Regions from separate parts of the Arthrobacter sp. NPDC058288 genome, predicted to be linked through region 1. Evidence: predicted binding sites of a transcription regulator. Region 1 holds the regulator's gene; each other region holds the start of a gene.

Evidence for each region. Region 1 encodes LexA, which represses DNA repair genes until DNA is damaged. Its sites were predicted from a motif close to TCGAACANNTGTTCGA; they were not measured.
Region 2: the regulator LexA is predicted to act here: its motif matches at 8,346-8,361, upstream of ACFVWT_RS12265 (LexA family protein).
Region 3: the regulator LexA is predicted to act here: its motif matches at 3,560-3,575, upstream of ACFVWT_RS06385 (DUF6504 family protein).

What each region holds. Positions count from the first base shown of each region.
Region 1 is NZ_JBHVYH010000009.1:152,385-162,669, reverse strand. Features, by position in the region: gene ACFVWT_RS20310 (MFS transporter) at 1-273, opposite strand, end outside; gene ACFVWT_RS20305 (SseB family protein) at 331-1,254, opposite strand; gene priA (bifunctional 1-(5-phosphoribosyl)-5-((5-phosphoribosylamino)methylideneamino)imidazole-4-carboxamide isomerase/phosphoribosylanthranilate isomerase PriA) at 1,268-2,014, opposite strand; gene ACFVWT_RS20295 (hypothetical protein) at 2,069-2,227, opposite strand; gene hisH (imidazole glycerol phosphate synthase subunit HisH) at 2,228-2,989, opposite strand; gene hisB (imidazoleglycerol-phosphate dehydratase HisB) at 2,986-3,612, opposite strand; gene ACFVWT_RS20280 (histidinol-phosphate transaminase) at 3,703-4,821, opposite strand; gene ACFVWT_RS20275 (LysM peptidoglycan-binding domain-containing protein) at 4,926-5,381, opposite strand; gene lexA (transcriptional repressor LexA) at 5,703-6,452, shown strand; gene ACFVWT_RS20265 (ATP-dependent DNA helicase) at 6,542-8,614, opposite strand; gene hflX (GTPase HflX) at 8,607-10,175, opposite strand.
Region 2 is NZ_JBHVYH010000003.1:265,351-275,635, forward strand. Features, by position in the region: gene ACFVWT_RS12200 (MFS transporter) at 1-97, opposite strand, end outside; gene ACFVWT_RS12205 (MFS transporter) at 170-1,459, opposite strand; gene ACFVWT_RS12210 (hypothetical protein) at 1,676-1,948, opposite strand; gene ACFVWT_RS12215 (DUF302 domain-containing protein) at 2,088-2,510, opposite strand; gene ACFVWT_RS12220 (metal-sensitive transcriptional regulator) at 2,586-2,843, opposite strand; gene ACFVWT_RS12225 (rhodanese-like domain-containing protein) at 2,973-3,629, shown strand; gene ACFVWT_RS12230 (sulfite exporter TauE/SafE family protein) at 3,626-4,384, shown strand; gene ACFVWT_RS12235 (rhodanese-like domain-containing protein) at 4,434-4,775, shown strand; gene ACFVWT_RS12240 (rhodanese-like domain-containing protein) at 4,808-5,113, shown strand; gene ACFVWT_RS12245 (thioredoxin family protein) at 5,166-5,528, shown strand; gene ACFVWT_RS12250 (hypothetical protein) at 5,548-5,772, shown strand; gene ACFVWT_RS12255 (rhodanese-like domain-containing protein) at 5,879-7,288, shown strand; gene ACFVWT_RS12260 (class I SAM-dependent methyltransferase) at 7,441-8,190, opposite strand; gene ACFVWT_RS12265 (LexA family protein) at 8,375-8,806, shown strand; gene ACFVWT_RS12270 (Y-family DNA polymerase) at 8,799-10,115, shown strand; gene ACFVWT_RS12275 (prolipoprotein diacylglyceryl transferase) at 10,139-10,285, shown strand, end outside.
Region 3 is NZ_JBHVYH010000001.1:1,322,274-1,332,558, forward strand. Features, by position in the region: gene ACFVWT_RS06350 (mycoredoxin) at 79-336, opposite strand; gene ACFVWT_RS06355 (SOS response-associated peptidase) at 506-1,252, shown strand; gene ACFVWT_RS06360 (VOC family protein) at 1,260-1,682, opposite strand; gene ACFVWT_RS06365 (chorismate mutase) at 1,697-2,023, shown strand; gene ACFVWT_RS06370 (hypothetical protein) at 2,042-2,428, opposite strand; gene ACFVWT_RS06375 (hypothetical protein) at 2,576-3,007, opposite strand; gene ACFVWT_RS06380 (cupredoxin domain-containing protein) at 3,004-3,408, opposite strand; gene ACFVWT_RS06385 (DUF6504 family protein) at 3,667-3,999, shown strand; gene ACFVWT_RS06390 (DNA polymerase III subunit alpha) at 3,996-7,496, shown strand; gene thrS (threonine--tRNA ligase) at 7,639-9,648, shown strand; gene ACFVWT_RS06400 (HIT family protein) at 9,671-10,261, shown strand; gene pgsA (phosphatidylinositol phosphate synthase) at 10,254-10,285, shown strand, end outside.

The DNA of each region.
Region 1 (10,285 bases):
GACGGTTTCCGAGACCACGGAGGGAATCAGCGCCTTGCGAAGGCCTACCGTATCCACCCGGCGCCCTCGCCACGGTGCGCCCAGGGCGATGCCGATGGTCATCACCGCCGCAGCGGCACCGGCGGCGGCATAACCCTCGCCCAGAGTCAGGACGATGTGCAGCGTCAGGAGTACGCCGGCCGCGGAGTGCGGTATGCGGGCTATCATTCCGACGGTCAGCAGGCGCCTGATGGGCCTGACTGCCAAGAGCTCCTTGTAAAGAGCGAAATTCACGGGCTACGTCCTTCATCCTGCCGGAGGCAGGACCGGGGTTGTCCCGCCTGCCGCCAGCTACTCTGCTGCGCGCTGCAACTTTACCTCGATAGAGTCAACCCGCTCAGCGAAGACTGAATTCCGGGACCACTCGGCGTTGAGTCCTGCCACGACCGCCTGGACTCCTGCCGCATCCAGGCCGTCTGCCAGGTACAGCACCACCCGGAGCTCCGGGCCGGGACCGCCGCCGGGGACGACTGCGCCGCCTGCTGTTGCCGAGGCGACTCCGCCTCCCGCTTCGAGTTCGACACGCCGCACGGGGCGGTAGCCGGCCGTTGCCTCAGCCATGGCGTCTGCAACCGCCGGATCCGCGTAGGACGGCAGCCAATCCTGCTGCCGGGCAAGGGCCCAGACGGCAGGCCGGCGGACAACGAACGTGTACTCGGACCCGGGGTCCAGCACCAGGAGTTCAGCGCCTTCGGACACCGCGGACAGCGCCGCCCGCGCGGCATACACTGCCACCGGCCGGGCCTGCGGATGCCAGGCGGCTAACGCTGCTGCCGAGGTGAAGACCGGCATCGCTGTGCGCCCGTCCGGCGCTTTCAGCGTTACCAGCGCCATATCGGCCTGCTTGTCCCCGTGCAGCTGCTCACCGTGGACGTCGTCGCCATCCGCCCCGCCACCATGCGGGCTGCTACGTGGCGTCTCATGAACGCTCTCTTCGGCCAGCCGGGCAACGATCGGAACGAACACCCGGGCAGTGGCCAGCGATGCCACCACGGCAGCTTCGTCGCCTGCGGCCGACCGCAGGGCCGCAACCGCGGCGAGGTAGCCGGCGTCGGCCGTGCCGTCGTCGTCCTCGAAGTTGTGGATCTTCGCATCCTCGCCGGCGAGGCTGCGGCCCGCCCAGGGCTGCCCGGCCGAATCCGTGGCGCCCCCGGAGCCGGCCAGTGCGGCTGCGATGTGCCCGGGCAGTTCGCGTGCCGGAGGTCGCTGTTCCATGATGGCTGCCTGCCTAGCGGCGGCCTGCTACATCCAGCGCTTCCGGCAGCGTGAATGCACCGGCGTAGAGCGCCTTGCCAACGATGGCGCCTTCGACGCCGAGGGGAACGAGTGAGCGCAGGACCTTGAGGTCTTCCAGGCTCGAGATGCCGCCGGAGGCCACCACCGGTTTGCCGGTCTTCTCCACCATCTGGCGGAGCAGCTCAACGTTGGGGCCCTGCAGGGTGCCGTCCTTGGTGACGTCGGTGACCACGTACCGGGCGCAGCCGGCTTCTTCGAGACGTGCCAGCACATCCCAGAGGTCGCCGCCTTCCTTGGTCCAGCCGCGGCCTGCCAGGGTGGTTCCGCGCACGTCGAGGCCGACGGCGATCTTGTCGCCGAAGCGGTCGATGGCACGCGCCGTCCATTCCGGGTTTTCAAGCGCAGCGGTGCCCAGGTTCACGCGGGCAACGCCCAGGTCCAGGGCCTTTTCGAGCGATTCGTCGTCGCGCAGGCCGCCGGAGAGTTCCACCTTGATGTCCAGCCGGCCCACTACTTCCCGGAGCAGCTCCGCGTTCGAGCCGCGGCCGAAGGCGGCATCGAGGTCCACCAGGTGTACCCACTCGGCGCCTTGTTCCTGCCAGTTGAGCGCAGCTTCCAGCGGCGTGCCGTAGCTAGTCTCGCTGCCGGCTTCGCCCTGGACCAGGCGGACCGCCTGGCCGTTTACGACGTCGACGGCGGGCAGCAGTTCCAGTACGGGCAGCGGCGTTTCGGTGGTCATCTTCAAGTCCTCAGGTTGTTGTGAAGCTGCGTTGATCGGGCGGTGCGGGCTCGGTTAGCCGGCAGGCAAGGTAAGCAGGTAGGCGGCCAGCAGTGCCATTCCGGCCAGAACGTAGAAGGCGATCTGGGTCCACAGCGGCTTGTGCTGCTGCCTGAAGGACAGTGCCCCGCCAACCAGCAGGCCGGCGATGCCCGTCAGGACAATTGACCACATCTAGGCAGCCGGCCCGGCACTGGCAGGGGTGGCTCCGCTGGCGCCGCCCTGGCCGCGGCCCAGGCTGTTGACCCAGTTGCGGAGCAGCCGGGCGCCGGCGTCGCCGGACTTTTCCGGGTGGAACTGGGTGGCGCACAGCGGCCCGTTCTCCACGGCGGCGATGAACGGCGCACCGTGCTCGGACCAGGTGACGAGCGGTGCCGCCATGCGCGGCTGGATGACGTCAAAGTCCCAGTGCTGCACACCGTAGGAGTGGACGAAGTAGAAGCGTTCGCTTTCGACGCCTTCGAAGAGCCTGGATCCTTCCGGAACCTTCACGGTGTTCCAGCCCATGTGGGGCACTACTTCGGCAGGCAGCAATTCCACTTTGCCGGGCCACTCCCCCATGCCCTCCGCTTCGGTGCCGTGCTCAACTCCGGCTTCGAAAAGCACCTGAAGACCAACGCAGATGGCCAGGACGGGACGGCCGCCGGCAACGCGCCGACCGATCATCCGGATGGCGTCCACTGCCTTGAGCTCGCGCATGACGGTTTCAAAGGCCCCGACCCCCGGCACGACCAGTCCGTCAGCATTCAGGACGTCCTCCGGCTTGGCACTGAGGATGACTTCGGCGCCGGCACGCTCCAGGGCGCGCACGGCCGAGCGCACGTTCCCGGAGCCGTAGTCAAGGACAGTGACGGTGGGCTTGCCCTCGGGTGAAGCAGGCTTCGCATTAGCGGCAGGATCAAATATGGCCCCGTCGCGAAGGACCGGCCCGGTCACAGTGCGCCCTTCGTGGAGGGGATGCCCTCCACGCGGGGATCAGGCTCCACAGCGGCGCGCAGGGCCCGGGCAAACGCCTTGAACTGTGCCTCGACAATGTGGTGCGGGTCCCGGCCCGCGATGACGTTCATGTGAAGGCAGATGCCGGCGTGCAGGGTGATGGCCTCGAACACGTGACGGGTCAGTGAGCCCGTGAAATGCCCGCCGATCAGGTGGTATTCCTGGCCCGCAGGCTCTCCGCCGTGCACCAGGTAGGGGCGCCCGGAGACGTCAACCACGGCGTGGGCCAGGGCTTCATCGAGGGGCACGGTGGCCTCGCCGAAGCGGCGGATGCCGGCCTTGTTGCCCAACGCAGTACGAAGGACCTCGCCAAAGGTGATGGCAACATCCTCCACCGTGTGGTGGACGTCAATGTGGATGTCCCCGGTCGCTTTGACCGTCATGTCGATGAGCGAGTGCTTGCACAATGCGGTCAGCATGTGGTCGTAGAACGGAACCGAGGTGCTGATGTCCGAGACGCCCGTGCCGTCGAGGTTGATTTCGACGAGCACGGACGATTCGCTCGTGGATCGCTCCAGGCGTGCGGTCCGGGCCTCGGCAGCAATGGATCCGGTGGTGCTCATGTGTTGTGTCCTTTGGATGTAAGGAGAAATAACGTCTGGGTACGGGGTCGCGGGACTGGTTCCGCTGGGAACAGGGGGTCTGACTCCAGTTTAGGCCGTGACGCCTGGCTGCCCGGTCAGGATCAGTTCCAGGGCCTCCAGGAAGGCTGTGGTTTCCGTCTCAGTGCCTGCCGTGACGCGCAAGTGACCGGGGATCCCCACGTCCCGGATCAGGACGCCGCGGTCCAGCAGCCCCTGCCAGACTTCGTGCGGATTCTCCAGGCCGCCAAAGAAGACGTAGTTGGAGTCGGATGCGGCAGGTTTGAGGCCCATCCGGGTCAGCTCCGTGACAATCCGGTCGCGCTGCCGCTTGATGTCTTCGACGTCGGCCATCAGTGCCTCGCGGTGGGTCAGGGCGGCCAGGGCGGTGGCCTGGGTGATGGCGGACAGGTGATAGGGCAGCCGTACCAGCCGCAGGGCATCCGCAACCTCGGGCGCAGCCGCCATGTAGCCGAGGCGTGCTCCGGCCAGCGCAAACGCCTTGCTCATGGTGCGGGAGACGATCAGCCGCTCACGGCCGGGAAGAAGGGTCAGTGCGCTGGGTGTGCCGTCGTGGGCAAATTCGTGGTAAGCCTCATCGACGATGACGACAGTCTGGCTGGCCTCGCCGGCGGCATACACGGCCTCCACTACATCCAGTCCCAGCCCCGTGCCGGTGGGGTTGTTTGGTGAACACAGGAAGACGATGTTCGGCTGTAGTTCCCGGACCTGCCGCGCAGCCGATTCGGCGCTGAGGCCGTAGTCGTCCGCACGCCGGCCAACGATGTATTCGGTGTCGGTCCCGCTGGCCAGGAGGGGATACATGGAGTACGTGGGCGGGAAACCAAGTGCTGTACGTCCAGGGCCTCCGAATGCCTGCAGAATCTGCTGCAGCACTTCATTGGACCCGTTGGCGGCCCAGATGTTCTCGGCACCCAGGCCATGGCCAAGGTACTCTGCCAGGCGCTCCCGGAGCTCGGTGAACTCACGGTCCGGATAGCGGTTTAGTCCTGCAGCAGCTGCGGTCACGGCCTCGGAAATAGCCACGAGGACATCGGCCGGAACACCATGGGTGTTTTCGTTGACGTTGAGCAGGATGGGAACGTCCAGCTGCGGCGCACCGTACGGGGTGAGGCCACGCAGGTTGGTCCGGAGGGGAAGTCGGTTCAGGCGCTCTAGCTGGTCAGTCACTTCAACAGTTTAAGTGAGGGTGGCCGGGCCGCCGAAACTGTGACGCTTCCGGCCCGCCGCCGGGGCTGCCGAGCCGCCGGCTCCGGGGCGTCAGCGCCTGCGCGTCAGCTTGAGGGGACAAAGATCTGCTGGCCGGGCATGACCCCGCCGCCGTCGAGGTTGTTGAGCTGAACGATATCGGCAACAACGTCCCGGGTGTCGCGTTCCGGCGCCACGGTTCCGGCGATCTCCCACAAGGACTGGCCCGGCTGCACCGTCACGGACACGGTGGGCGTCACGGACAGCTCGGATGCGGAATCCGCCGCCTTCGCCGGTGAATTCAGGAAGCCGGCCAGCGAGATCACCAGCACCGTCAACAGGATCAGCGGCACGCCCACCAAGACGATGCGCCCCCTGCGCGTCAGGCGGAGTGGCGGCTGTATGGAGCGCACCTTCGCCACCTTTACGGCTTTCGCCGCGGGCCGCTCCTCCCAGTTGAAGCCCTGAATTCCCGAGGCCCCGGCTCCCCCGCCGGCCGGTGCTTCATAACGCGAACCATGAATAGCGTTTGTTGCTGACATGAACTGAGCCCTCCTGGACCTGACTGTGCTGCCCGGCATGTTCCTGAAGCTGCCATTCGCCCGTTCTTCGAACATAAGGCCGAACGGAGCTTCAGACTAGAACACATATTCGAACTTTGCTGGTTCTGTTCTAGCACTTATTAACGAACATTGTCGAGACTCACTAGAACAAATGTTTGAAAAAGCTGTGAGGCTGCCCTACGTTTGAGCTACAGAACAACCACTTCTGCAGTTGATCAGCAGGGTCTGACATTTTCAGGCCGGAAGTTCCCGGCAGCTGCAGCCACGGAGGCCGGGTGGAACGGAAAGGCGTTGGCGAACATGGCAGCACAAGCCACCGGCGGCAGGGCTACGCAGCGGAGCCAGCAGTCCCCAGCGAAGCCGAAAGGCCTCACGGTGAGGCAGAAGAAGATTCTGGAAACTATCCAGCGGTCCGTCAACGACAATGGCTATCCCCCGTCGATGCGTGAAATCGGTGACACCGTGGGCCTGGCCAGCCTCTCGAGCGTCACCCACCAGCTCTCGCAGCTCGAGAAGCTGGGCTACCTCCGCCGGGATCCTAAGCGGCCGCGCGCCATGGAAGTCCTGATGCCCCTGACCCTGGATGAAGGAACCGCCAAGATCTCCGGCGTGGAGAAGCCTGCGCGGCTGCGCACGGTAGGCGGCCTGGCTGTCTCTGAGCTGGCCACCGCGACGGATACGGCCATGGTCCCGCTGGTCGGGCGGATCGCCGCAGGCGGCCCCATCCTGGCCGACCAGGTGGTGGAGGATCTGATGCCGCTGCCGAGGCAGTTGGTTGGCCACGGCGAGCTCTTTATGTTGAAGGTGACCGGCGACTCCATGATCGACGCAGCAATCTGCGACGGCGACTGGGTGGTGGTCCGCAGGCAGAGTGACGCGGTCAATGGCGACATCGTGGCCGCCCTGCTCGATGACGAAGCCACAGTCAAGACGTTCCGCCAGCGGGACGGCCACACCTGGCTGTTGCCGCAGAACACGCAGTATGAGCCCATCCTCGGCGACCACGCCCACATCATGGGCAAGGTTGTCTCGGTTCTCCGCTCGCTGTAGTCGGTGGCCGGCCCGCTTCGAGCCGGCCTACCGAATACCTGCCGTCCGCCACCCGCCGCTGCCAATGCCCTTCGGCGGCGGCAACCGTGTCAACCGGCGGAAACCTCCGCCGGAGCCTTAGCCAGCCGGCTCAGGGCAGCCACGGCGATCGCAGGATCGGTGGTGGCCCAGAACGGGGGCAGTGCGGCCCTCAGGAAGCCCCCGTAGCGTTCCGTCGACAGCCTGGAGTCAAGGACAGCCACAACGCCTTTGTCGCCCGTAGAACGGATCAACCGGCCGGCCCCCTGGGCGAGCCGGATCGCCGCGTGTGTGGCCGACACCGACATAAAGCCGTTGCCCCCTGCCTGGGCCACCGCACGAGAGCGCGCCGTCATCAGCGGATCATCCGGCCGCGGGAACGGAATCCGGTCGATGACCACCAGCCGGCACGAACCGCCGGGGACGTCGACGCCCTGCCAAAGGGACATGGTGCCGAAGAGGCAGGTGTCCGGCTCGTCCGCAAACTGCCGCACCAGGGCGGTCATGGTTGATTCGCCCTGGCACAGGATGCTGACATCCAGGCGCGGGCGCATCGCGTCCGCGGCTTCCTCTGCGGCCCGCCGCGACGAAAAAAGGCATAGAGCCCCGCCGCCGGAAGCCCTGATCAGCTTCTCCAGCTCATCCAGCGCTTCAGGCGATGTCCCCCGGCCGGGCTTCGGCAGATGGCTGGCAACGTAGAGAATCCCCTGCTTGGGGTAGTCGAACGGGGATCCAACGTCCACGCCGGTCCAGCTGGGTGCACCCGGTCCCACCAGCCCAAGTCCTCCCGCCGCTGGTTCGAAGGCCGATCCGATCGCGAGGGTGGCTGAGGTGAGGACCACTGTGTGGCCGGCAAAGAGCCCGTCGCGCAGCTTCCCTGCCACGCTCAACGGGGCAATGTTGATCAAGGCCGGTGCGTCGTCGTCCGGCTGCGCATAGCCTTGTTGCGGGTCAAAGGTGCTGTTGCGCGAGAACCAGACCACTTCGCGGTTTTCCCGGGCGGCGATCAGGCGTTCACAAAGCTCGAGGATGACCATCAGGCGTGAGCGCGCCAGCTGGCGACCGCCGTCGGCCGTGTTGGCACTGTCACCTTTCGAATCCGAAAGGGCCGCACGGCAGGCCTCCCGCAGCTGGTCCACGCAGTCGAGCTGTTCGTCGTTGAGGCCATGGGGCAGGAGGCCGCTGGGGACTCCTGCGATGGCCAGTTCAAGGTTCGCGGCAGCGTTGTTGAGCGCATCCACCGTGATTCCGGTATTTTTCCGGGCACCGGAAGCAGCGGCGTGGACCATGGCCACGGACAGCTGGCCGGAGACAGCTCCCGTTACCCGGTCCTGCAGCTCGTGCGCCTCGTCCACCACCACAACGTCGTACTCCGGCAGCACTGCCAGACCCTCGAAGGCGCTGACGGCCAGCATGGCATGGTTCGTGACCACGACGTCGGCCTCGGCGGCGTCCTGGCGGGCCAGTTCGCTGAAGCACTCGGCAGCCATGGGACATTTCTGCGCCCCCAAGCACTCCATCGACGTGACGGACACCTGCCGCCAGGCACGGTCCGTCACTCCCGGCATCAATTCATCCCGGTCCCCGGTGGCTGTCTTCTCAGCCCACTCCCGGAGCCGGACCACCTCCTTGCCCAGCTGCGACGCAGGACCGCCCAGCGAGGCTGCGAAGTGCGGAACGCTGGTGTCCTCGCCGAGTGAGAAGAGCTGCCCCTCTGAGGGCTCCTCGGAGGGGAACCCGCCGTCGAGCTTGTGCCGGCAGACGTAGTTTGCCCGGCCCTTGACCAGGGCAACCTTGACGGGGCGCTCCAGCGCAGGAGTGATGGTTTCCAGCAGCCGGGGAAGGTCCCTGCCTACAATCTGGGTCTGCAGGGCCAGGGTAGCTGTGGACACCAGGGTGGGCTTATCGCTCACCTGTGAGTGGGCGATCAGCGGAATCAGGTAGGCCAGGGACTTGCCGGTGCCCGTGCCGGCCTGGACCAGCAGGTGGTCGCCGCTGTCGATAGCGCGTGCCACCTGCCGGGCCATCTCGTGCTGGCCGCTGCGGCTCTGTCCGCCCATGCCGGAGACTGCCCGGTCGAGCAGTTCAATAACGAACTGCTCGCCCGGCGAGCCGCTGGTTCCTCCAGCTTCGGGATCAGACATTGCTGATGAAGGATTCCAGTTCAGCGGCGAGCCCCTCGCGCACCATAACAAGGGCGCGGGTGCCCTCCTCCTCATGATCCAGGCGAAGGATTTCGGCGTCCGTTTCGTGGAGTTTGCTGATCAGGTCCCCGCGGTTGTAGGGAATCAGCAGCTCCATCTTGACGCTCGGCCGCGGAATGGATTCGCTGATCGTCTTCAGGAGCTCCGCGATGCCCTGCCCGGTGCGCGCGGACACCACCACGTGGCGGGGTTCGCGCTGCTTCAGGCGTTCCACCACGAACGGATCCGCGGCGTCGGCCTTGTTCAGCACAATGATCTCCGGGACCTTGCGTGCGTCCACTTCACTGAACACAGCCCGGACCGCGGCGATCTGGCCCTCCGGATCGGGATGCGAGACGTCCACCACGTGCAGGATGAGATCCGAATCGGCCACTTCCTCCAGGGTGGAGCGGAACGCTTCCACCAGTTGCGTGGGGAGGGAGCGGACGAAGCCCACGGTGTCCGCCAGGGTGTAGCCCAGGCCGTCGGCTGTTTCCGCCTTACGGACGGTCGGATCCAGCGTGGCGAACAGCGCATTCTCCACCAGCACGCCCGCGTCGGTCAGCCGGTTAAGGAGCGAGGACTTTCCGGCGTTCGTATACCCTGCGATCGCCACGGACGGCACCGAATTACGACGGCGGTTGGCCCGCTTGGTTTCCCGTGCCGGCTTCATCGCGGCGATTTCGCGCCGCAGCTTGGCCATCCTGGTGCGGATCCGACGACGGTCCAGTTCGATCTTCGTCTCACCGGGACCGCGGGAGCCCATGCCGGCACCTGCGCCGCCCACCTGGCCACCGGCCTGGCGGGACATGGATTCGCCCCAGCCGCGCAGGCGCGGGAGCAGGTATTCGAGCTGCGCCAGCTCCACCTGGGCCTTGCCTTCGCGGCTCTTGGCGTGCTGGGCGAAGATGTCCAGGATCAGGGCCGTTCGGTCGATGACCTTGACCTTCACGATGTCCTCGAGTCCGCGGCGCTGTGAAGGTGCCAGCTCGGCATCCACCACCACGGTGTCGGCGCCGGTGGACATCACGATGTCCTTCAGCTCCTGGGCCTTGCCGGAGCCGAGGAAGGTCCCGGGGTCGGGCTTGGCGCGGCGCTGGACAATGCCGTCGAGGACTTCCGAGCCGGCGGTTTCGGCCAGGGCAGCGAGCTCGCGGAGCGAATTTTCCGCGTCTGCGAGAGTGCCTTCGGTCCAGAGGCCGGCCAGCACCACACGTTCGAGGCGAAGCTGCCGGTACTCAACTTCGGTGACGTCTTCGAGTTCGGTGGAAAGGCCGGCCGTGCGGCGCAGGGCCCGGCGTTCCTCGAGGTCCTGCTGGTCCCCGTCGAAGATGCTGTGTTCGCTGTCCTGGCGGGAAATCGCCTGGGCCGAACCCAGGACACCGCGCGGCTTTTCCGGTGCGGAGCCGGCGGCACGGGCCGGGACATCCTTGGACAGAATCCGGTCGATGACAGCCTGGATTTCCTCAGGACTCATGTCCTGGGAGGCTGAATCTGATCCGGTATTGGGCTGGTTGGTCATGTTCTCCTTTGAAGATTCGACACTTTCAGAATAATGCTGATTGTTCGTGTGCGGGGCGGTATTCGCGCTGGGCTGACGACTATGGGTCATTCGGGCTCCTGGAGTGCCGG
Region 2 (10,285 bases), on a different contig from region 1:
GTCCGAGGGCGATGGTCAGCAGACCGGTCCCCGCCAAAGCCACGATCTGGGCACAGAACAGCCGGGCATAGACTCCGTTGCGAAGGACCGCGAACACTGGACTCCTCAGGTGCATAGGTGCACTAATGTGCACCTATAGACTAGCGGAGTGGCGCCGGGACGCAACCACCTAACGGGATGACGGCTTGTGGTCGGTGCCGCGCATCCGCACTGCCACCACAACACCGGATCCTCCGGTAAGGGCGGCAACGACGGCCACTGCCGCAGGGATGCCGTAGGCGTCGGCGATGATTCCGGACAGCAGGGCGCCGACCGCAAAGCCGCCGTCGCGCCACAGCCGGTAGATCCCCACCGACCTGGCCCGCCATTCAGGGTGGGCAACGTCTCCGATGGCGGCCAGCAGAGTCGGATAGACCATGGCCGTGCCTGCCCCCAGCAGCACCGAAGCGGCCAGCCAGATCTCAAAGCCGGCACCAAAAGCGACCATGCCGAGCGCGACCGCCTGCACCAGCATGCCACCCACAATCAGCGGCTTGCGCCCGATCCGGTCCGATAGCGCGCCGGTCACCAACTGGCCGGCGCCCCACACGGCCGGGTACACCGCCGCGAGGATGCCGATGCGTTCAATCGTCAATCCGGCCGCGGCGAAGAGGACAGGGAACAGCCCCCAGGCCAGGCCGTCATTCAGGTTGTTCACCATTCCCGCCTGACTCACGGAAGACAGCGACTTGTCACGGAAGCTCGTCAGGGTGAACACCTCGCGGTCGCTGAGCTGCCCGTGCGCCCCCTCGTGGGCCGCAACGTGGTCGGCGGCCTCAGCCCTGGCGTGGTGGTGCGTTTCCCGCACGGTGAGTACGGAAAGGCCCAGGCCGACGGCGATAAACGCAGCACCCAGCAGGAACGGACCGGGGCGCAGCCCGTAGGTGGAGGCGATGTAGCCGGTGGCCAGGGCGGTCCCGGCGACGCCGAGGTAGCCGGCCGCCTCATTGAAGCCCATGGCCAGGCCCCGGCGCGACGGACCCACAAGATCCATCTTCATCATGACGGTGGTGGACCAGGTCAGTCCCTGGCTGATGCCGAGGACGACGTTGGCCGCGACGATCCACCCCCACGACGGCCCGAAGATCAGCATCAGCGGGACGGGCAGCGCGACCAGCCACCCCGCCACCAGGACCGGCTTGCGCCCGTAACGGTCCGACAGGGTCCCGGCGAAGTAGTTGGTTGCCGCCTTGGCCACGCCGAACGCCAGGATGTACGTCAACGCGCTGGTGTAGAGGTCCTGCTTGAAGACCTCGCCGGCCAGGAGCGGCAGCACGGTCCTCTCCTGACCCAGCGTCCCGCCGACAAGGGCATTGACCGCCACCAGGATCATGAACTGCGCAAGGTTTTGCCGCAGGCCCAAAGTTATGGCGTTCTTCGTACCGGGCTGACGTTTCGGAAAGGTGTTGCCGGGGGTCATGGGTCTGTTCCTTGGGTTCAGAAAGGGCCCCCGACGGCTCACGGAGTGACGGCCGGGCATCCCGCCCCACAGCGTAACCACACCGTTCGGAAGGGCCGACGGCGACTGGGGACAGCCCGGGTCTCAGCGGGCTTTTCGCCGCCGGCCCCATATCAATTTTAGGAGATTACGCCCCGCTGCGTGCGAGTGGACGCTACCCGTTTTCCCCCGGTTGCGCTATGCAGACGGGGTTCCGGCCACGCGGCCTGCGGCACGTGCGGAGCGGTTGCGCCACCAGCGGCGGACGAGATCCACCATGGCCAGGAGTCCCGCCAGTGGCGAAAGAACCGCTGCGGTGTAGACGAACAGCAGCCACGTGAGCGTTGCAATAGGAGGCTGGCTGGTACTGAGGAGGGAGAGTCCGCCGAAGAAGGCCACTGTCCAAAAAAGAACGACGCCGAAGAGCACCGCCGCAGCAGGGAAATACTCGTTCGTCACTACGGTCATCACAGTGTTCAATGCTCTTCCTCCTGACTGGTTTGGCGCCGGACTTCACCGCGTCAATCTCAGTATGGGGCCAGCCAAACCAGGATTCCGGCAGGACGCAGAAAGCGTGACGAAAATAACCAGAGTCCGCGCCGGGAACTGCTCAGCCGGGGCTCTTTACCGACGCCAGCACTGCCAGCGCTGCACGCAGCCGGGCATCGGCGTCGTTGGCTACTTCCGCGACGGCAGGGCTTGCGCTGAGCTGCACCATGGTCTGCGGGTCAATGGCCTGGATGGTCGTCAGGTCCGCGTCCCGGCCGCGGCGCACCACGACGTTGCAGGGCAGCAGTGCACCGAGGTCCGGCTCGGCGGCAAGTGCACGACTGGCCAGTGCAGGGTTGCAGGCGCCCAGAATGACGTAGTCGCCGAGTGCTTCCGCGGCGTCAGCTCCAAGTTTGGCCTCAAAGGTCGCGCGGACGTTGATTTCCGAAAGGATGCCGAACCCCTGCCCGGCGAGCGCCTCCCGCGTCTGTTCGACGGCGTCACTCCAGGACAGCGGGACGGTCACAGTGTGGGTATAGGTCATATTGTCTCCTTGGACGTGGCCGGCGGGCCGGAACGGCTGGGTTTTCTTGTCGATGATTTGCGGCTTGGCTGCGGCTTAGGCGAGGGACAGGAAGAGCTTTTCCAGCTCTTTCGTGTCCATGCTCGCATCCTTGCGGACAAGGCATTGCTCAAGACCGCTGGCAATGATGGCGAAACCCGCACGGTCCAGCGCCTTTGACACCGCGGCCAGCTGGGTCACGACGTCTTTGCACTCGCGGCCTTCTTCGAGCATCCGGGTTACTGCGGCCAGTTGCCCCTGGGCCCTCTTGAGCCGGTTGATGACCGGGGCGAGGTCGGTTGAATCGAGTTCCATGGTGCCTCCGGGTAAGGGTTGTATGCACTTACAATATACCCCCTGGGGTGTTTTTGACTACCCCCAGGGGTATCTGTAATACTCGGTGGGGTATTCAGCTTTTGTCTGATCCGTCTTGAAAGGACATCCATGACACGCCCCTCCGCTTCGGCATCCTCCTCCGCTTCGCCGGCAGCCCCCGCGGTCACCGCCCTTGATCCGGAAACGCTGCAGACCTGGTTCCAGGAGCACAAGGACCTCGTGGTGATCGACGTACGATCGGCCGCAGAATTCGAATCCCTGCACATCCGCGGGTCGTACAACGTTCCGCTCCCACTGCTTTCCGAGCACACCGACGAACTGGCCGCCCGGCTGGGAAGCCGTGTTGTGCTTGTCTGCCAGTCCGGTGCACGGGCCGAGCAGGCACGGCAGCGCCTCGGCGGCGCAGGCATCGGCACGGCTTATGTCCTGACCGGCGGCGTGCCGGGCTTCGCAGCTGCCGGCGGAAACGTTGTCCGAGGCAAGGCCCGCTGGGACCTGGAGCGCCAGGTCCGCCTTGCGGCCGGCTCCCTGGTGGTGCTGGGCCTGGCCGGCGGAAAGTTCGTCTCGCCCAAGATCCGGCTGCTCGCAGGAGCCATCGGCACGGGCCTGACATTCTCCGCAGCAACCAACACCTGCGCCATGGGTCAGGCCCTCTCGGCGATGCCGTGGAACAAGGCAGCCAAGGAACCCACCCGCGAGTCCGCCATCCTGCAGCTGCCCGCGGCAGGCGTGCAGACCGATCAGGACCGGGCGCAGGCGGCATGATTCCAGCTTTGGCCCTGGGGCTACTCGTCGGGGTTGTGCTCGGCGTGGTCGGGGGCGGCGGCTCGATCATCGCCGTCCCTGCCCTGGTGTACGGAGTGGGCCTAAGCCCCGCGGAGGCCATCCCCACCTCCCTGCTGGTGGTGGGCCTCTCGTCGCTGGCGGCACTCCTGCCACGGTTCCGCGAAGGCATCAACTGGCCCGTTGTCCTCCTGGTCGGAGCGGCCGGCATTCCGGCCGCCTGGGGAGGCGCGGCCGTGGGCCGGCTGCTGGATCCGAACGTACTGATGCTGGCATTCGCGGGCATCATGGTGGTTGCCGGCGTCCGCATGCTGATGCGCACCAAAGAACTGGAGGGTTCTTGCAGCACCGGCCCCGCGCGGGCCCTCCGCTCCTGCGCCCCTAAGGCCGTCGGCGTCGGGCTGCTGGTCGGCTTCCTGACCGGGCTGTTGGGAGTTGGCGGCGGATTCCTCATCACGCCGGCCCTCACGCTCTTCCTGGGGCTGCGTATGAAGCAGGCCGTCGCTTCCTCCCTGGCCATCATTGTCATCAACTCCGCCGCAGGCTTCGGAGCACACGCCGCCGGATTCACCATCGAGTGGTCCACAGTCCTTGCTTTCACGGTGCCGGCCATCCTCGGATCGCTCGGCGCTGCCCGTCTGGCCCGCCTGCTCAAGGACAGGCACGTCCGTATTTCGTTCGCCGTTCTCATCTTCGCTGTGGCCGCCTGGGTCACGGCCAGCACCGTAACAGCCTGACCGGCACCCGTCTGTCCGCCAGCAAGAAGCCCCCAAGAAGGAGAACCCAATGGGACTGATCGACTCGCTGAAGAAGGCCTTCAGCAAACCGTACAAAACCGTCTCGGTGGCCGAGGCCAAGGAGCTCCTGGCATCGCGGGCGGTGCTGATCGACGTCCGCTCCGCGCAGGAATGGCGAACCGGCCACGCACCCCAGGCCAGGCATCTACCCCTGGACAAGCTGCAAACCGGCGTAACGGGCCTGCAAAAGGGCCGTGCCGTCGTCGCCATGTGCCAGTCGGGGGCCCGCTCCGCCTCCGCCGCGCGGCTGCTGGCCAGCCAGGGTTACCAGGCATATTCGCTCCGCGGCGGCATCGGCGCCTGGCGTCAAGCCGGCGAACCCGTCCGCTAACCATCCACCCACATTCCGGAAAGGAACCCGTCATGGCTGAAATCACTGTCACGGAAACTGAGCAGCGGCGCGCCAGCGCACAGATCCTCGACGTCCGCGAGGACTTCGAAGTCGCCGAAGGCATGATCCCCGGCGCCCTGCACATCCCCATGGGGCAGCTGCAGGCCCGCTTGTCCGAGCTGGACCCCGCCGTTCACGTCATCGTCGTCTGCCGCAGCGGCAACAGAAGCGCCCGCGTGGCAGATGCACTCAATGGCGCCGGATTCAGCGCAGACACAATGACCGGCGGCATGATCGCGTGGAGCCGCGCAGGACTCCCTGCCACCCAGCGCTCCTAAACCACCCGCAGCCGCCCCTCCCCCATCCCGGCCATACGTAAGGAATTCAGCCATGGCAACCATCGACATCACGGAAGAATCGCTTGCCCGGACGCTTGAGGAGAACGACATTGTCTTCATTGACTTCTGGGCCGGCTGGTGCGGCCCCTGCCGCATGTTCGCCCCCACCTACGACGCAGCCTCCCGGAAGCACCCGGACATCGTTTTTGCCAAGGTGGACACGGAAGCTGAGCAGGCATTGGCTGCTGCTGCCGGCATCACGTCCATCCCCACGCTGATGGCCTTCCGGGACAAGACCCTGGTCTTCTCCCAGCCGGGTGCGCTCAACGCGGCAGGGCTGGAGCAGGTGGTCCAGGGCGTCAAGAGCCTCGATATGGCAGCGCTGCGCGCGCAGGCAGCGCAGCATCAGTCCTGACGGATATCCACAGAAGCCGATGCGCACCACCACGCCCGGCGATCTCGCGGCAATCTGGCCCCGCACGGTGGTGGTGGACGTGCGGGGGCACGACGCGGTCAACGTCGCCGGAGGCATCACAGAGTGGTACCGGGAAGGGCATCCGGTCAGCTACGCACCGCCCATCCCGGACGCACTTCCGTCCGGACAATGGAAATCGTTAGTGGAGAAACTAGCGAAATGGCGCGCCCGGAGCACCGGCTGACGGTTCCGAAAGCACGGCGGCAGACCATTTGCGATATACCCCCCGGGGTATTATTATTTTGAGTAGACCACCACCGGAACCCACAAACCCTTAAGAAGGAGAACCCATGCTTCTCGAGCGCATCTACGATGAAGACCTCGCCCAGGCCAGCTACTTCATTGGCTGCCAGCGGAAGGGTGAGGCAGTTGTTGTCGACGCCCGCCGTGACATCGACACCTACCGCTCCCTCGCAGCAGCCAACGGCATGAAGATTGTGGCCGTTACCGAGACCCACATCCACGCCGACTACCTCTCGGGCACCCGCGAACTCGCGGCTGCGACCGGGGCCAAAATCTATGTCTCCGGCGAGGGCGGCCCGGACTGGCAGTACGGGTTCGACGGCGAGCGCCTCTTCGACGGCAGCAAGATCACCATCGGTAACATCACCGTCCAGGCCGTCCACACCCCGGGGCACACGCCGGAGCACCTGTCCTTCCTGATCACCGACGGCGCGTTCAGTGCTGAACCCGGCTACCTGCTCTCGGGCGACTTCGTCTTCTCCGGCGATCTGGGCCGCCCCGACCTGCTGGACGAAGCAGCCGGAGGCGTGGACACCCGCTTCCTGGGTGCCAAGCAGCTGTTCTCCAGCCTCCGCGACAAGTTCCTCACCCTGCCCGACTTCGTCCAGGTTTACCCGGGACACGGTGCCGGGAGCGCCTGCGGCAAGGCCCTCGGCGCCATCCCGTCGTCCACGGTGGGCTACGAGCGGCTCTACGCCTGGTGGGGCCCGTACCTGGCCGCCAATGACGAGCAGGGATTCATCGACGAGCTGCTGGACGGCCAGCCGGACGCACACGCCTACTTCGGCCGCATGAAGCGTGAAAACCGCCAGGGCCCTGCCGTCATGGGCGAACGTGCCCCGCTGCCGGAACTCGACACAGCCGCCGTCGTCCGTGACCTGGCGGCAAACAACGTGACCTTCGTGGATACCCGCCCCCACACCGAAGTACACCAGGGCACCGTGGCCGGGGCACTGAACATCCCCGCCGGAAAGTCCGTTGCCAGCTTCGGCGCGTGGGCCGTTGACCCGGAACGGGACAGCCGCCCGCTGGTCCTGCTGGCTTCGGGACAGGAGCAGGCACAGGAGATGTGGGACCACCTGGTGCGGGTCGGAATCGACAACGTGGGCGGGTACGTGACCAGCATCGACGGCCTGCCCGCAGCGACTCCGCGCCTGGTCCAGCCCGAGGAACTCGAAGGCTTCGACGCCGCGGCCGTCCTGGACGTCCGCAACCGCACCGAACACACGGCCGGGCATATCCCCGGATCCCGGCAGCTGAGCGGGGGCCGGGTGCTCTGGAACCTGGACCAGCTCCCCACCGGCGGGACCATCGTGACCTACTGCCAGAGCGGCGTCCGCAGCTCGGTGGCGGCCAGCACCCTGCGCCACGCCGGTTACGACGTCGTGGAACTGGACGGCAGCTACGCCGCCTGGGCCGCTATGGAACAGTCGCTCCAGATCGCTTCGACCCGCTAATCCCGCGGCCGGCCGGCGCCGGCAGCTGGTCCAACCGCGCAAGACCCCCGCCCGGACATTTCCGGGCGGGGGTCTTTCGCCGGGTGAGAACGGGGAACTCCTTCACCGGGGGATGTTCTCCGAAGACGGCAGTGCTGGATTTCCCGAAAGCCTCAGCTCCGGCTTCGGATGAGCGGGCGTGGCGGTCCAGTTTTGACTGTGCCTGCTTCAAGGACGAAGAAGATGAAGGAAAGGAAGGCTGTCCTCTCGCCGCTAAGGATGCGCGGCGGAAGGAGTTCGGGCGGCGTGTCTGGAGAAGGCCCTGGTTCGCACACGGCGGCTACGCGGTATCCCGCCGATGTGAAGGCGCTGATCATCGCGTGAAGTGGTCGGTGCCAGAAGGTCAGGACCGCAGGCTCGCCGTCGAACTCGTAATCCTCCGAGTACTGCCGGAGGGCGAAGTAGTCCTCGGTTGGCTGGTTGACCACGCTGACCGTGGGGTGGTTGACCGACAGGATCAGGCGACCGCCCGGCTTCAGTACGCGCCGCAGTTCAGCGAGTGGTGCCGACCAGTCCTCCAGATAGTGCAGGACCAAGGACGAGACAACGTCGTCGAAGGAGCCATCGGCGAAAGGGAGCGGCTTGGCGAGGTCGGCCACGCACAGGTCCGCGGTCGGACCCAAACGCCGCCTTGCCAATTCGAGCATCGCAGGACTGGAATCGAAGCCGGTCACGATGGCGCCCTTCGCGGCCAAGGCGGCGGACAGCGGCCCCGAGCCACAGCCTGCATCGAGGACGCGGTGACCGGCCACATCGCCGGCAAGGCCAATCATCGCCGGCCGCTCGTAATAGGCATTGAGGAGGCTGGACTCATTTTCAGCCGAGTAGTTCTCGGCAAAGTCGTCATAATGATTGGGCTTCACTACTCTTTCCCTTCAGGCGAATCCTCACGGGCAGGACAATGGGGCTGATCCTAGCAAGCGAGAGCCTTCCCACCCTTCCGCTGACAGGACACCCCTGGGCCAGGAACTTCTGCAGAGAATATCCAATGTCCGAGCCTGGGTCTACACTGAAACTATCGAACATATATTCGAATAAGGGTGTGTTGTGGGCATTGTTATCGGTCCCCGTGTGATAGATGCGGGCACGTCTCTGCTGTCGGTATTGATCTCTCCGGTACCCGTCGCAGCGGGATACCCGTCGCCGGCGCAGGACTATTTCGACGGCCGGATCGACCTCAATGAACACCTCATCCAGGACATCACCAGCACGTACATCGTGCGGGTGTCCGGAGACTCGATGGAAGGCGCCGGGATCAGCGACGGCGACGAGCTGATCGTGAACCGGGCCCTGGATCCCAAGGACGGATCGGTCGTCATAGCGGTGCTCGACGGCGAACTGACCATCAAGCGGCTCAGGGTCACGGCATCGGGAGTGGTGCTTCAGGCGGACAACCCCCGGTATCCGGACATCCGGGTCCCGGCGTTGGCGGACCTGGTGATCTGGGGCGTGGCCACGCGGTGCCTGCACCATGTCTGATACGCAGGCCGCGCCAGAAAGGCGAGCCCAGGACTCGGTCCGGCAAATCGCCTTGGTGGACGTCAATTGCTTCTACGCCTCGGCTGAGCGCGCCTTCGATCCCTCGCTGGAAGGCCGCCCGCTGGTGGTCCTCTCGAATAACGACGGCTGCGCGGTCACCCGGTCCCCCGAAGCCAAGGCCCTAGGCATCCCCGTGGGCGAACCCTGGTTCAAGATCGCGCCCCGGGCCAAGGAGTGGGGACTGGTGGCCAAGTCCAGTAACTACGAGCTGTACGGGGACATCAGCGCCCGCGTGATGGAGCTTCTGGGGCGCTACTCGGCCTGGTTGGAGGTGTACAGCATCGATGAAGCCTTCCTGGGAGTCAGAGGCAGCCCGGATGAGCTCCTGCGTCTCGGCAAAACAATCAAGACGGCTGTGCGCCGCAACGTCGGGGTGCCGGTCTGCGTAGGCATTGCCGGCACCAAGACCCTCGCTAAGCTGGCCAACAAATGGGCGAAGAACAACCCCGCCCTCAATGGCGTGTGCCACTGGGACTCCATGCCGGCCCCGGCCCGCGAAGCACTGATGGGCCGGGTATCCGTCATGGAACTCTGGGGCGTTGCCACCCGGCTCACCAAACGCCTGAACAGCATGGGCATCCACTCGATCCTGGACCTTGCCCGCGCCGATCCCGTCCGGATCCGCGACCGGTTCTCGGTGGTGCTGATGCGCACGGTCCTGGAACTGCAGGGCACCGCGTGCATCCCCCTGGAGGAAGAACGCATTGGACGTGACCAACTCATCTTCAGCCGATCCTTTTCCACGCCCATTACCACCGCCGCGGACCTGCGACAGGTCATGAGCGTCTATGGCCAGCAAGCCAGCGCCCGCCTGGCCAAGCACAGCCTGCAGGCCAAGGTCCTCACAGCGTTTGCCGGCACCTCGTACTACAACCCGGTTGACACGTCCTACCCGTCAGTCTGCGTCACTTTACCCATGCCCACCGCGGATCCGGTGCTGTTGACCAGGGCCGCGCATGCCCTGCTCCCCCGGATCCAGGAAGGGACCAAGTATGTGCGCGCGGGCATCATGGTCACCGACCTGCGCCCCACCGGCCGGCAGTCGCCGCTGCCGGCATTTGCCAACCCGCACGAGGAACGGGGCATCGGCACCCTGCTGGAGGACATCACCCGCCGCTACGGGCGCGGCTCCGTGGGTCTGGGCCATGCGGGAATCCGGGGCGGACCGGACTGGTCCATGCAGCGCACCATGCTCTCGCCCAGGTACACCACACACTGGGACGAGCTTCCTGTGGTCAAAGCAGCCTGAGGACCCGCTGTTACACTCTGCACATGATCGGGCTTCCCTTCGCGGGAGATGGGCTTGTGCACGGCGTTCTGACAGGGTTGGGAATCGCCGCAGCCCTGTTGTTTTACGCCTATGAGAAGGGCCGCCGCGGCCTTACTGATCCCCGGTTGTGGCCCATCGCAGGCTTCGCA
Region 3 (10,285 bases), on a different contig from region 1:
GGCGGCGCGGCCGGGGGCAGGCATGCGGAAGGCCGGGCACCCTCGGTCCCCGGCCTTCTGCACTGAATGAGGTGACGCCTAGGCCGCGAGCCGGCTCTTCACTTCAGCGGCCGACGGGTTGGTGGCGGCGGTACCGTCCGGGAAGAGCACGGTGGGGACGGTGCGGTTGCCTCCGTTGAGCTGTTCCACGAGGTCCGCGGTGCCTTCGACTTCTTCAATGTTGATCTCGGTGTAGCCGATGCCCTGGGCGTCCAGCTGCTTCTTCAGCCGGTTGCAGTAACCGCACCAGGTGGTCGAAAACATGGTGATGGTGCCGGATTCGGGAGTGAAATCCACGGAGTTCTCCTCAAGCTCGTTATTGCTCGTCGATATCAAATCAGATGTCTTTGTCCTCAACCGTAACCCGGCTGCCGGTATTCCCCTGGCCCCGGGGCGCCGCAGCCGGTTCTCATAGCCCCGGGTTACGCCGGGTGACACCGTCTGCAGGCGGTGGCATGCTGGTGCCATGTGTGGACGCTACGTGATGGCCAGGGCCGTCGGGGACCTGCTGGCAGAGTTTGACGCAGAACTGGAAGAGGAGCTCGTGGTTCCGCCGTCGTGGAATGTTGCCCCGACCGCTGACGTGCCCATCCTGCTGGAGCGGCTGGTGGACGGCAAGCCCGTCCGGCAGCTGCACGTGGCCCGCTGGGGGCTGGTGCCGTCCTGGGCCAAGGACCCTTCCATCGGTTCGAAAATGATCAATGCGCGAAGCGAGAGCGTCTTGGAGAAGCCGGCCTTCCGCAAGGCGACCCGGGCCAGGCGTTGCGCGGTTCCGGCAGACGGCTACTACGAGTGGAAGGGCGAAGGCCGCAGCAAGCAGCCCTACTACGTGCATCCGAAGGACGGCCGGCCGCTGGTGTTCGCCGGTTTGTATGAATGGTGGAAGGATCCGTCCAAACCCGAGGGGGACCCGCAGCGCTGGATGCTGTCCACCTCGATCATGACGACCGATTCGCCGCCGGACGGCTACGCCGGGGGAGTACTGGCTGAACTCACCGCCCTGCACGACAGGGTCCCATTGCCCATGGACCGCGGAACCATGCAGGCATGGCTGGATCCGCAGGCGGACGACGCCGCCGGGCTCGTGGACCTGGTCCGGGCCGGTGCGCACGACGTCGCCGAAGGCTGGACCATCGACGCCGTTGGCACCGCCGTCGGGAATGTAAAAAATGACTCGCCGGAACTTATCCAGCCGGTGGAAGGCCTCTTCTAGCAGGGTTTCAGACCGTGACGTTTCCGGCCGCGTCCACGGCCCACGTGGGATTGAAGGCTACTTCCCAGCGGAAGCCGTCCGGGTCCGCGAAGTATCCGGTGTACCCGCCCCAGGGCTGGGTTTTCGGCGGGGCCACCACGGTGGCGCCGGCAGCCTCGGCTTCGGCCATGACCCGGTCAACGTCCGCCGTGCTGCCCACGTTGTGGCTCAATGTGATGCAGGGGACCCCGGCCGGGCTGTCCACGGAGGCCTCGGCCTTCATCTGGCCTTCGTCCCAGAGGGAAAGAATGAGGCCGTGGTTTGCCTGGATGAACACCACCTCGCCGGGGACTTCCCGGTGAACCGGCCAGCCGAGGCCGTTGACGTAGAAGGCGCGGGAGGCGTCAATGCTGCGAACGCCCAGTGAAATGAAGTCGACTCGAGGCTGCATTCTTAGATACTGTCATGCACATGCCCACAAATCACGGACACGACAAAGACGCCCAGGCCGACCGGGAGCAGCTCGCAGCTGTCCGCGTGGCCGTCGATGAAGTTGACGAGCAGATTGTCACCCTGATTGCCCGCCGTGAACGCCTGATCCGTATCTCAGGCACGTTGAAGGGTGATGACGCAGAGGTCCGGGCTCCGGGCCGGGTGGAGAAGGTCATCGAACATGTCCGCGCCGCCGCCGAGAAAAAAGACATCGACCCGGACATCGTGGAGAAGACCTACCGGGCAATGATCACGGCTTTCACCGAGCTTGAGATGAAAGTGCACAACGCCAGCAACTAGCCGCCGGCAGCACTTTGTTCAGAGGGCTTCCTCCACCGGGACGTTGGCTTGGTACTCCCTGCCGTCAGCATCGCTGAAAGCCGTCATCAGGTGGCCCTTTTCCAGGCCCAGGACGGTACTCATGGGAAAGTTGCCGGTAATGGTGTTTCCCGAGTGCGTCACGCCGCTGAGGTCGAAATTTTCCTCTGTTCCGTCGTGGCTGAAGCAATAGAAGGACACAGCTTCGCCGTTCATGAACTCAATTCCCATTCTTCGTTGATGGGAATGATCCGGCGTGGCCGCGACGAGACCCACGACGTAGGCGCCCGCCCCGGGGATATTGCCGTCTATATCAAAAGTCGCCACCAAGGTGGAGTCCTTGGCGGCGATGGCTACGTGCTTCAGGAGTGCGTCATGGGAGCTCATGGCTTCATCTTGCTCCCTGCGCCCCCGTCCGTCCACCCCTGATCAAGGTTTTGTGAGGGCTCTGCCCCGGAGTGTACCTATTCGAAAACATGTTCGAAAATGGGGCGGGGTAGGGCCGGGAATAACAGCCTGAGGCGGGAGGCGCCTTCATGAGCCGGGCCGTGCGGCTGATGCCCTCCGGTGCGTGGTCCGTCGCCCGGGGGCGGTGAGGACGAGGCCTGCTGCGGCCAGGAGGGTGCCTGCTCCTTCGGCGACGGCGCTGAGCGATTTCTCAAAAAACCACACCGGGTCATACATTGCCGGGAACGGTCCGAAGGCCGGAATGTCAACGTACCGATACAACACCACGGCGGCGAACGCGCTGAGGGCCGCCATCAGGGCGATGGCGAAGGACGCCCTGCTGCCCCGGATCAGAACATAAAGCCCTGCCATCACCGCTGCGGCGGATTCGATCAGGAACAGGTTGCCCTGTCCGATCCCGGCTGGTGAGGCGCCCTGGTAGCCGGGGGCCAGATGGATATGGACCCCTGCGTCGATGAACAACGCCAGGGCGGTGAGGGCCCGCAGGGGCATGGTCATTTGACGATCAGCATCCCGTGCATGTTGGGGTGGTAGGTGCAGTGGTAAGGGTAGCTGCCCGGGGCTGACGGGGCGGTGAAGGTGGCCGTCCCGCCGCTTCCGGGGATATTTGCGTCGAATGCCGCGCCCTGGTCCGCGGTGACGGTATGCCCGGCGGCATCCGTGTTGGTGACGGTTACGATGGCGCCCGGCGCGACCGTCAGCGGAGCGCCGTAGTCGAAGTCCTTGATGGTGATGGTCGCCGCTGCCGCCGTCGCGGTGATCGCTCCCGTCGCCGTCGTAGCCGTGGCTCCCGTCGTGGGCGAAGTAGTCTTTTCGGAACTTCCGCCGCCGGCAGCGCACCCGCCCAGGAGGAGCACTGCCAGCAGCGGCACTGCGGCCCGGGCCTGAATTGATTTCATCGCGCACCGCCCTCGACGCCGGAACCAGGGCCGCGGGGCCCTGCCTGTTCCTATAATTCTGCGCTCATCGGGCCAAAATGGCTCCATGCCAGCGCTGATGCCGGGGACTGTATGTAGGTTTTGTCCGGGCACCGGCGTAGACTTGAATTATTCGAAGATATATTCGAACCAAACATTCAATTCGAATCAATTCAGTTCCTCCCTGCCGACAGTGCGATCGCCCGTTCGGGAAGGAGAACGCAGTTTCGGGAGGCGCCGATGGGCTTGTTCAGCGAAGGTGTCGACGTCGTCTGCTCACCCGCCGGCCAGCCCTCCGGGCTCACCTGGGCAGGTCGGCAGTACACAGTCTGCGCAGAGCCGGTGCACTGGTTTGAACGCCGCCAGTGGTGGGTCGAGGAAACCCGGGCGCCGCTGGGAACCGGCCCGGGGCTGGTGGACCACGAAATCTGGCGCATCCAGGTCCGGCAAACCGATGCCAAGGAATCCCCGCAACCCCATGAAACCCTCACCCTGGACCTGACAAGGAACATCGGAAACGGCCGGTGGAGGCTGCTCAAGATCCACGATGCCCTAAGGCCGCAATCGGCATGAGTTTCACCCACCTTCACGTTTCCACCGCCTTCAGCGCCCACTATGGTGTCTCCTGGCCTGATGAGCTCGCCCAGGCGGCTGCCGCCGACGGCGCCACGGCGCTTGCCTGCACCGACAGGGACGGCCTGTACGGCACCGTAAAGCACCTCAAGGCCTGCATGGCGGCGGGACTGGATCCCGTCGTCGGGGTTGACCTGGCGGTTTTCGACGACGACGGTGACCTCCGCACCCAGCTCGCCGGCCGCGTCGTCGTGCTTGCCCACGGACACAACAACGGCGCGGGCTACCGCGCCCTCTGCCGGCTGATTTCAGATGCCCATGCCCGTACCTCCGGCAAAGCCGGGGGAACGGTGCCCGTTGCGGTGACCCGCGCCGAAATCGCTTCGCGGGCGCTGCACCCGGAAACCCTGGAACCGGTGCTGACAGTGCTGGTGGGACCGGATTCCGATGTCGGAAGGGCAATGGGCGGACGCCGGTACCTTCGCCCGCGCACACTTTTCAAGCAATGGCTGGACGGAATGCCGAAGGGAACCGTGGCGGCCGAAGTGGTATCGCACCTCAGTGCTCCCGGTGAGCCGCTAAGCACCGCCCATGCGGTGCGCATGCTCAAACTTGCCGCCGAGCACGGGGTTCCGGCCGTTCTGACCAACGCGGTTCGGTACTGCGCGGAGGACGGCGCCGCCACGGCGGATGTGCTGGATTCGGCCCGCACCTTGAAATCGCTGCCCGAGCTGACAGCGGAGCCGTTGCTGCAGCCCAATGGGCGGGGGTGGCTGAAAACATCCGCCCAAATGCTTGAACTCGGGCAGGAAATCATCCATGCCGCCGGTTACGGCGCCACCGACCTCTCCAGGCTGTTAGGCCAGACCGAGGCGCTCGCGGACCGCTGCCGGATGGATCCCGTCACGGATATGGGATGGAAGCGGCCGGTTGTTCCTGAAGCAGCCGTCATCGGCATCGAGGGCGACCCCCTGGTTGAGTTGAGCCTGCGCTGCGAGGCGGGCATCGGCCGCCGGTTCCCGGGGATATCAGGGCGGCCCGAGGCCGAAATGCGGGCACGGCTGGAGCATGAATTGCGGATCATCGCCAACCTCGGATTTGCATCCTACTTCCTGACCGTGGCAGAGGTTTCCCGGATGATCCTGGACATGGGGGTCAGGGCAGCGGCCAGGGGTTCCGGCGCCTCCAGTCTGGTGAACTACCTCATTGATGTCAGCCAGGTGAACCCGCTGCAGCACGACCTCATCTTTGAGCGGTTCCTTTCCCGCGACAGGGCCACGCTTCCGGACATTGACATCGACGTCGAAAGTGCCGAAAGGCACAATGTCTACCGGCGGATCTTTGACCGCTTCGGGGCGGAACGCGTCACCCTCATGAGCATGCAAAACGGGTACCGCGCTCGCGGTGCGGTGCGTGATGCCGGTATGGCGCTTGGCATGGACGACGGAGACGTCGGCGAGATCGCCAAGCAGCTGTGGCGCTTCTCTGCAAGGAACTTCCGTGAAGCACTGGTGGAAAAACCAGAGCTCAAAGAGTTCGCCGGCAGGGTGGAGCAGCGAGATTTTGCGGAAAACCAGCAACTGGACCTGCTGGTTGACTTGACCGAGAGGCTCGACCGCCTGCCGAGGCACATCTCGATGCACCCTTGCGGGGTGATCCTCGGCGATGCCACCCTGCTGGACAGGACCCCCGTCCAGCCCAGCGGGCTGGGCCTGCCCATGAGCCAGTTCGACAAGCACGACATGGACCCTATGGGCATGCTCAAACTGGACGTCCTCGGCGTCAGGATGCAGAGCGCGATGGCCTTTGCTGTCCGTGAGGTCATCCGGCTGCATCCCACAAAGGCCGAAGTGGTGGCTGCCGGTGCCCACCGCGTGGGGCCGGACGGAACGGGTCCGGACTACATCGCCGCTGACGGACGCATTGACCTCAACGCCGTGCCCTTGGACGACGAACCAACCTACGAGCTGATCCGGAGCACGCACACCCTGGGTTGCTTCCAGATCGAATCCCCCGGGCAACGGGAACTGATCGGCAAAATGGCGCCGCGCGAATTCAACGACCTCATCATCGACATTTCGCTGTTCCGCCCGGGGCCCATGAAGTCGGACATGGTGCGGCCCTTCCTGGAACACCGCCACGGTTTTGCGCCGGAGGTCTATCCACATCCGGACCTGAGGCCGGTGCTGCAGGAAACCCATGGCGTGACGGTGTTCCATGAACAGATCCTGAAGACCTTCGATGTCATGACTCAATGCGGGCTTGCCCGGGCCGATGAGTTCCGCCGCGCCCTGGGAAATGAGCTCCTGGAGCCACAAGTGGAGGAGTTCTTCCGCAAGGAAGCCCGGGCAAGGGGCTACACACCCGAGGTCGTGGACAAGGTCTGGGGAACGCTGAAGGCCTTTGGCAGCTTTGGCTTTTGCAAGGCACACGGGGCAGCGTTCGCCGTGCCCACCTATCAGTCGGCCTGGCTCAAGGCCCACCACCCGGAAGCTTTCCTGGCCGGGCTCTGGGAGCACGATCCCGGCATGTATCCGAAGCGGCTCCTGGTGGCCGAAGCGCGGCGGCTGGGGATCCCGATCCTGCCCTTGGACATCAACCGGAGCCAGGCGGAGTACCGGGTGGAACGGGTCGGGGCCGGTCCGGACCGCGGCAAGCTGGGCATCCGGTTGAGCCTTAACGGCATCTACGGGCTCTCAGGTGCTGAACTCAAGAGGATCGTGGCCGGGCAGCCTTACGACTCTCTGGCAGACCTGCGCGCCCGCTCCAGGTTGAGCAAACCCAGCATCAAGCGGCTTGCCCAGCTCGGAGCATTCGATACCCTGCACCACGAATCCGGTGGTACCGCCAACCGGGCTGACCTTGTCCAGCACCTGCAGGCACTCCAGAACCGTCCTTTCAAAAAGGGCGTCGAGGTCATCGAGGGCCAGCTGTCGCTGCCCCTGGGTGATGTTGAACTCAGGAACCTGAAGGCCGAACTACCTGCTCCAAGCATGATCGAAAATGTCAGGGCCGAGCTTGACCTCATGGCCGTGGATGTCAGCGAACACCTGATGACCAGCCACCGGCCCCTGCTCGACAAGCTGGGAGTCACCACGGCGGATAAGCTCCTGGGGCTCAGGAACGGGACCGAAGTACTCGTGGCGGGAGTCCGGGTTGCCACGCAGACGCCTCCGATGCGCGGAGGCCGCCGTGTGGTTTTCATCAGCATCGACGACGGCACCGGTTGCGTGGACTCCGTGTTCTTCCATGAGGCCCAGGAACTGGCCGGCCCGTTGCTGTTCGGCACCCGTCTGCTTCTGATTCGGGGCAACACCCGCAGGACCGGGCCACGGGGGATCAGCATCAGCGCCACCATGGCGTGGGACCTCAGCCGCACCGAGACCCTCCCGTACCCGGACAAGAAATCCCTTGAGCCATGGGACCCGGGTTTCCAGTTGCCGGGGCCGCTGGACGGAATCAGCCGCAACCTGGCCATCACGGGTCTGGGCAGCTGAACCCCACGCCGGAAGGTCCGGCCTTGCGGGCCGGACGCGCCGCTTTGGCCGCCCCATCTCTCAACCGATAGCATGGACGAGGCTGGCTGTGGTCCCCGTACGCCACAAGCTACGAAGCCTTAACTTTGAATAGGAGACACCCGTGTCAGATGCCCAGCAGATCACCCTCATCGTCGACGGCGAAGAGACCAAGGTGACTACCGGGACCACCGGCGCGGAACTCTTTTTTGAGCGCCGCGACGTTGTGGTTGCCCGAGTAAACGGCGAACTGAAGGACCTCGACCAGCCGCTCCCCGAGGGCGCTGACATCGAAGGCGTCACCATTGATTCGCCGGACGGGCTCAATGTCCTCCGGCACTCCACCGCACATGTCATGGCACAGGCCGTGCAGCAGCTGCGTCCCGACGCCAAGCTTGGCATCGGCCCCTACATCACGGACGGGTTCTACTTCGACTTCGACGTCGCCGAGCCGTTTACCCCGGAAGACCTGAAGGCACTGGAAAAGATGATGCTCAAAATCATCAACCAGAACCAGAAGTTCGTCCGCCGCGTGGTGTCCGAGGACGAGGCACGCGAAGCCATGAAGAACGAGCCCTACAAGCTCGAACTGCTGGGCAAGAAGAACAATGCCGCGGACGCCGGCGAGGGCGTCAATGTGGAGGTGGGCGCCGGGGATATCACCATCTACGACAACGTGGACCGCAAGAGCGGTGACAGCGTCTGGTGCGATCTTTGCCGCGGTCCCCACCTGCCCAACACCAAGCTCATCTCCAACGCCTTCGCCCTGACCCGTTCCTCGGCCGCCTACTGGCTGGGCAACCAGAACAACCAGCAGCTGCAGCGCATCTACGGCACCGCGTGGCCCACCAAGGACGCCCTGAAGGCCTACCAGGAGCGCATCGCCGAGGCTGAACGCCGCGACCACCGCAAGCTCGGTGCCGAGCTGGACCTGTTCTCCTTCCCGGACGAGCTGGGTTCCGGCCTGCCGGTGTTCCACCCCAAGGGCGGCATCATCCGGAAGGCCATGGAGGACTACTCCCGCCAGCGGCACGTTGATGCAGGGTACGAGTTCGTCTACACCCCGCACATCACCAAGGGGCACCTTTACGAAGTCTCGGGCCACCTGGACTGGTACAAGGAGGGCATGTTCCCGGCGATGCATATCGACGCGGAACTGAATGAGGACGGCACGGTGCGCAAGCCCGGCCAGGATTACTACCTGAAGCCGATGAACTGCCCGATGCACAACCTGATCTTCCGCTCCCGCGGACGTTCCTACCGCGAACTTCCCCTGCGGCTGTTCGAATTCGGTTCGGTCTACCGCTATGAAAAGTCGGGTGTGGTGCACGGCCTGACCCGTGTGCGCGGCATGACACAGGACGACGCCCACATCTACTGCACACGCGAGCAGATGAAGGATGAGCTCACCACCACGCTGAACTTCGTGCTGGGCCTGCTGAAGGACTACGGCCTGGACGACTTCTACCTGGAGCTCTCCACCAAGAACGAAGACAAGTTCGTGGGCGACGACGCCACCTGGGAGGAAGCCACCCGCACGCTGGCCGAGGTGGCGGAGGCCTCCGGGCTGGAGCTCGTCCCGGATCCGGGCGGGGCCGCGTTCTACGGCCCGAAGATCTCCGTCCAGGCGAAGGACGCCCTCGGCCGCACCTGGCAGATGTCCACCATCCAGCTGGACTTCAACCTGCCCGAGCGCTTCGAACTCGAATTCCAGGCCGCCGACGGCACCCGCCAGCGCCCGGTGATGATCCACCGTGCCCTGTTCGGCTCCGTGGAACGGTTCATGGGTGTGCTGACTGAGCACTATGCCGGCGCCTTCCCGGCATGGCTGGCGCCCGTGCAGGTGGTGGGTGTCCCCGTGGCAGAGGCCTTCAACGACTACATGTTCGACGTCGTGGGCCAGCTCAAGGCCGCCGGTATCCGTGCGGAGGTGGACATCTCCTCCGACCGGTTCCCGAAGAAGATCCGCACCGCCAGCAAGGACAAGATTCCGTTCGTCCTGATTGCCGGCGGCGAGGACGCCGAGGCCGGAGCAGTCTCCTTCCGGTTCCGCGACGGCAGCCAGGACAACGGCGTGCCGGTGGCCGAAGCCGTCCAGAGGATTGTCGACGCCGTCCGCAACCGGACCAGCTAGCGGAAGCGGAATGGCAGGCGACGTGCAGGAGAACACAGGCGCTGGCGGAGGATATCCGGGCGACGGCGACGTGACCGATGAATTCGGTCTGGCCGGAGTTCCGGACGCTTTCCAGCGCCTGTGGACCCCGCACCGCATGGCCTACATCAAGGGCGGGCAGCACCAGTTCAAGAACAAGGATGACTGCCCGTTCTGCGTGGCCCCTGCCCGCAGCGACGAAGACTCCCTGATTGTCTATCGCGGGCGCACCGCATACGTGGTCCTGAACCTTTTTCCCTACAACCCGGGCCACCTGCTGATCTGCCCTTACCGGCACGTTCCCGATTACACGGACCTAACCGTGGAGGAAACCGCGGAATTCGCAGCGCTGACCCAGACCTCCATGCGGGTCCTGCGCAAGGTGTCCAACCCCGGGGGCTTCAACCTCGGGATGAACCAGGGCGTGGTGGGCGGGGCCGGGATCGCCGGCCACCTGCACCAGCACGTCGTTCCGCGCTGGGGCGGGGACGGTAACTTTTTCCCCATCATCGCCCAGACAAAAGCAATCACGCAGACGCTCGGCGAAGTCCGCCAGCAGGTCGCCGAGGCTTGGCCGCAGGACGAACATGCTTAACCGGCATGCCCGCGGGTTTTTCAC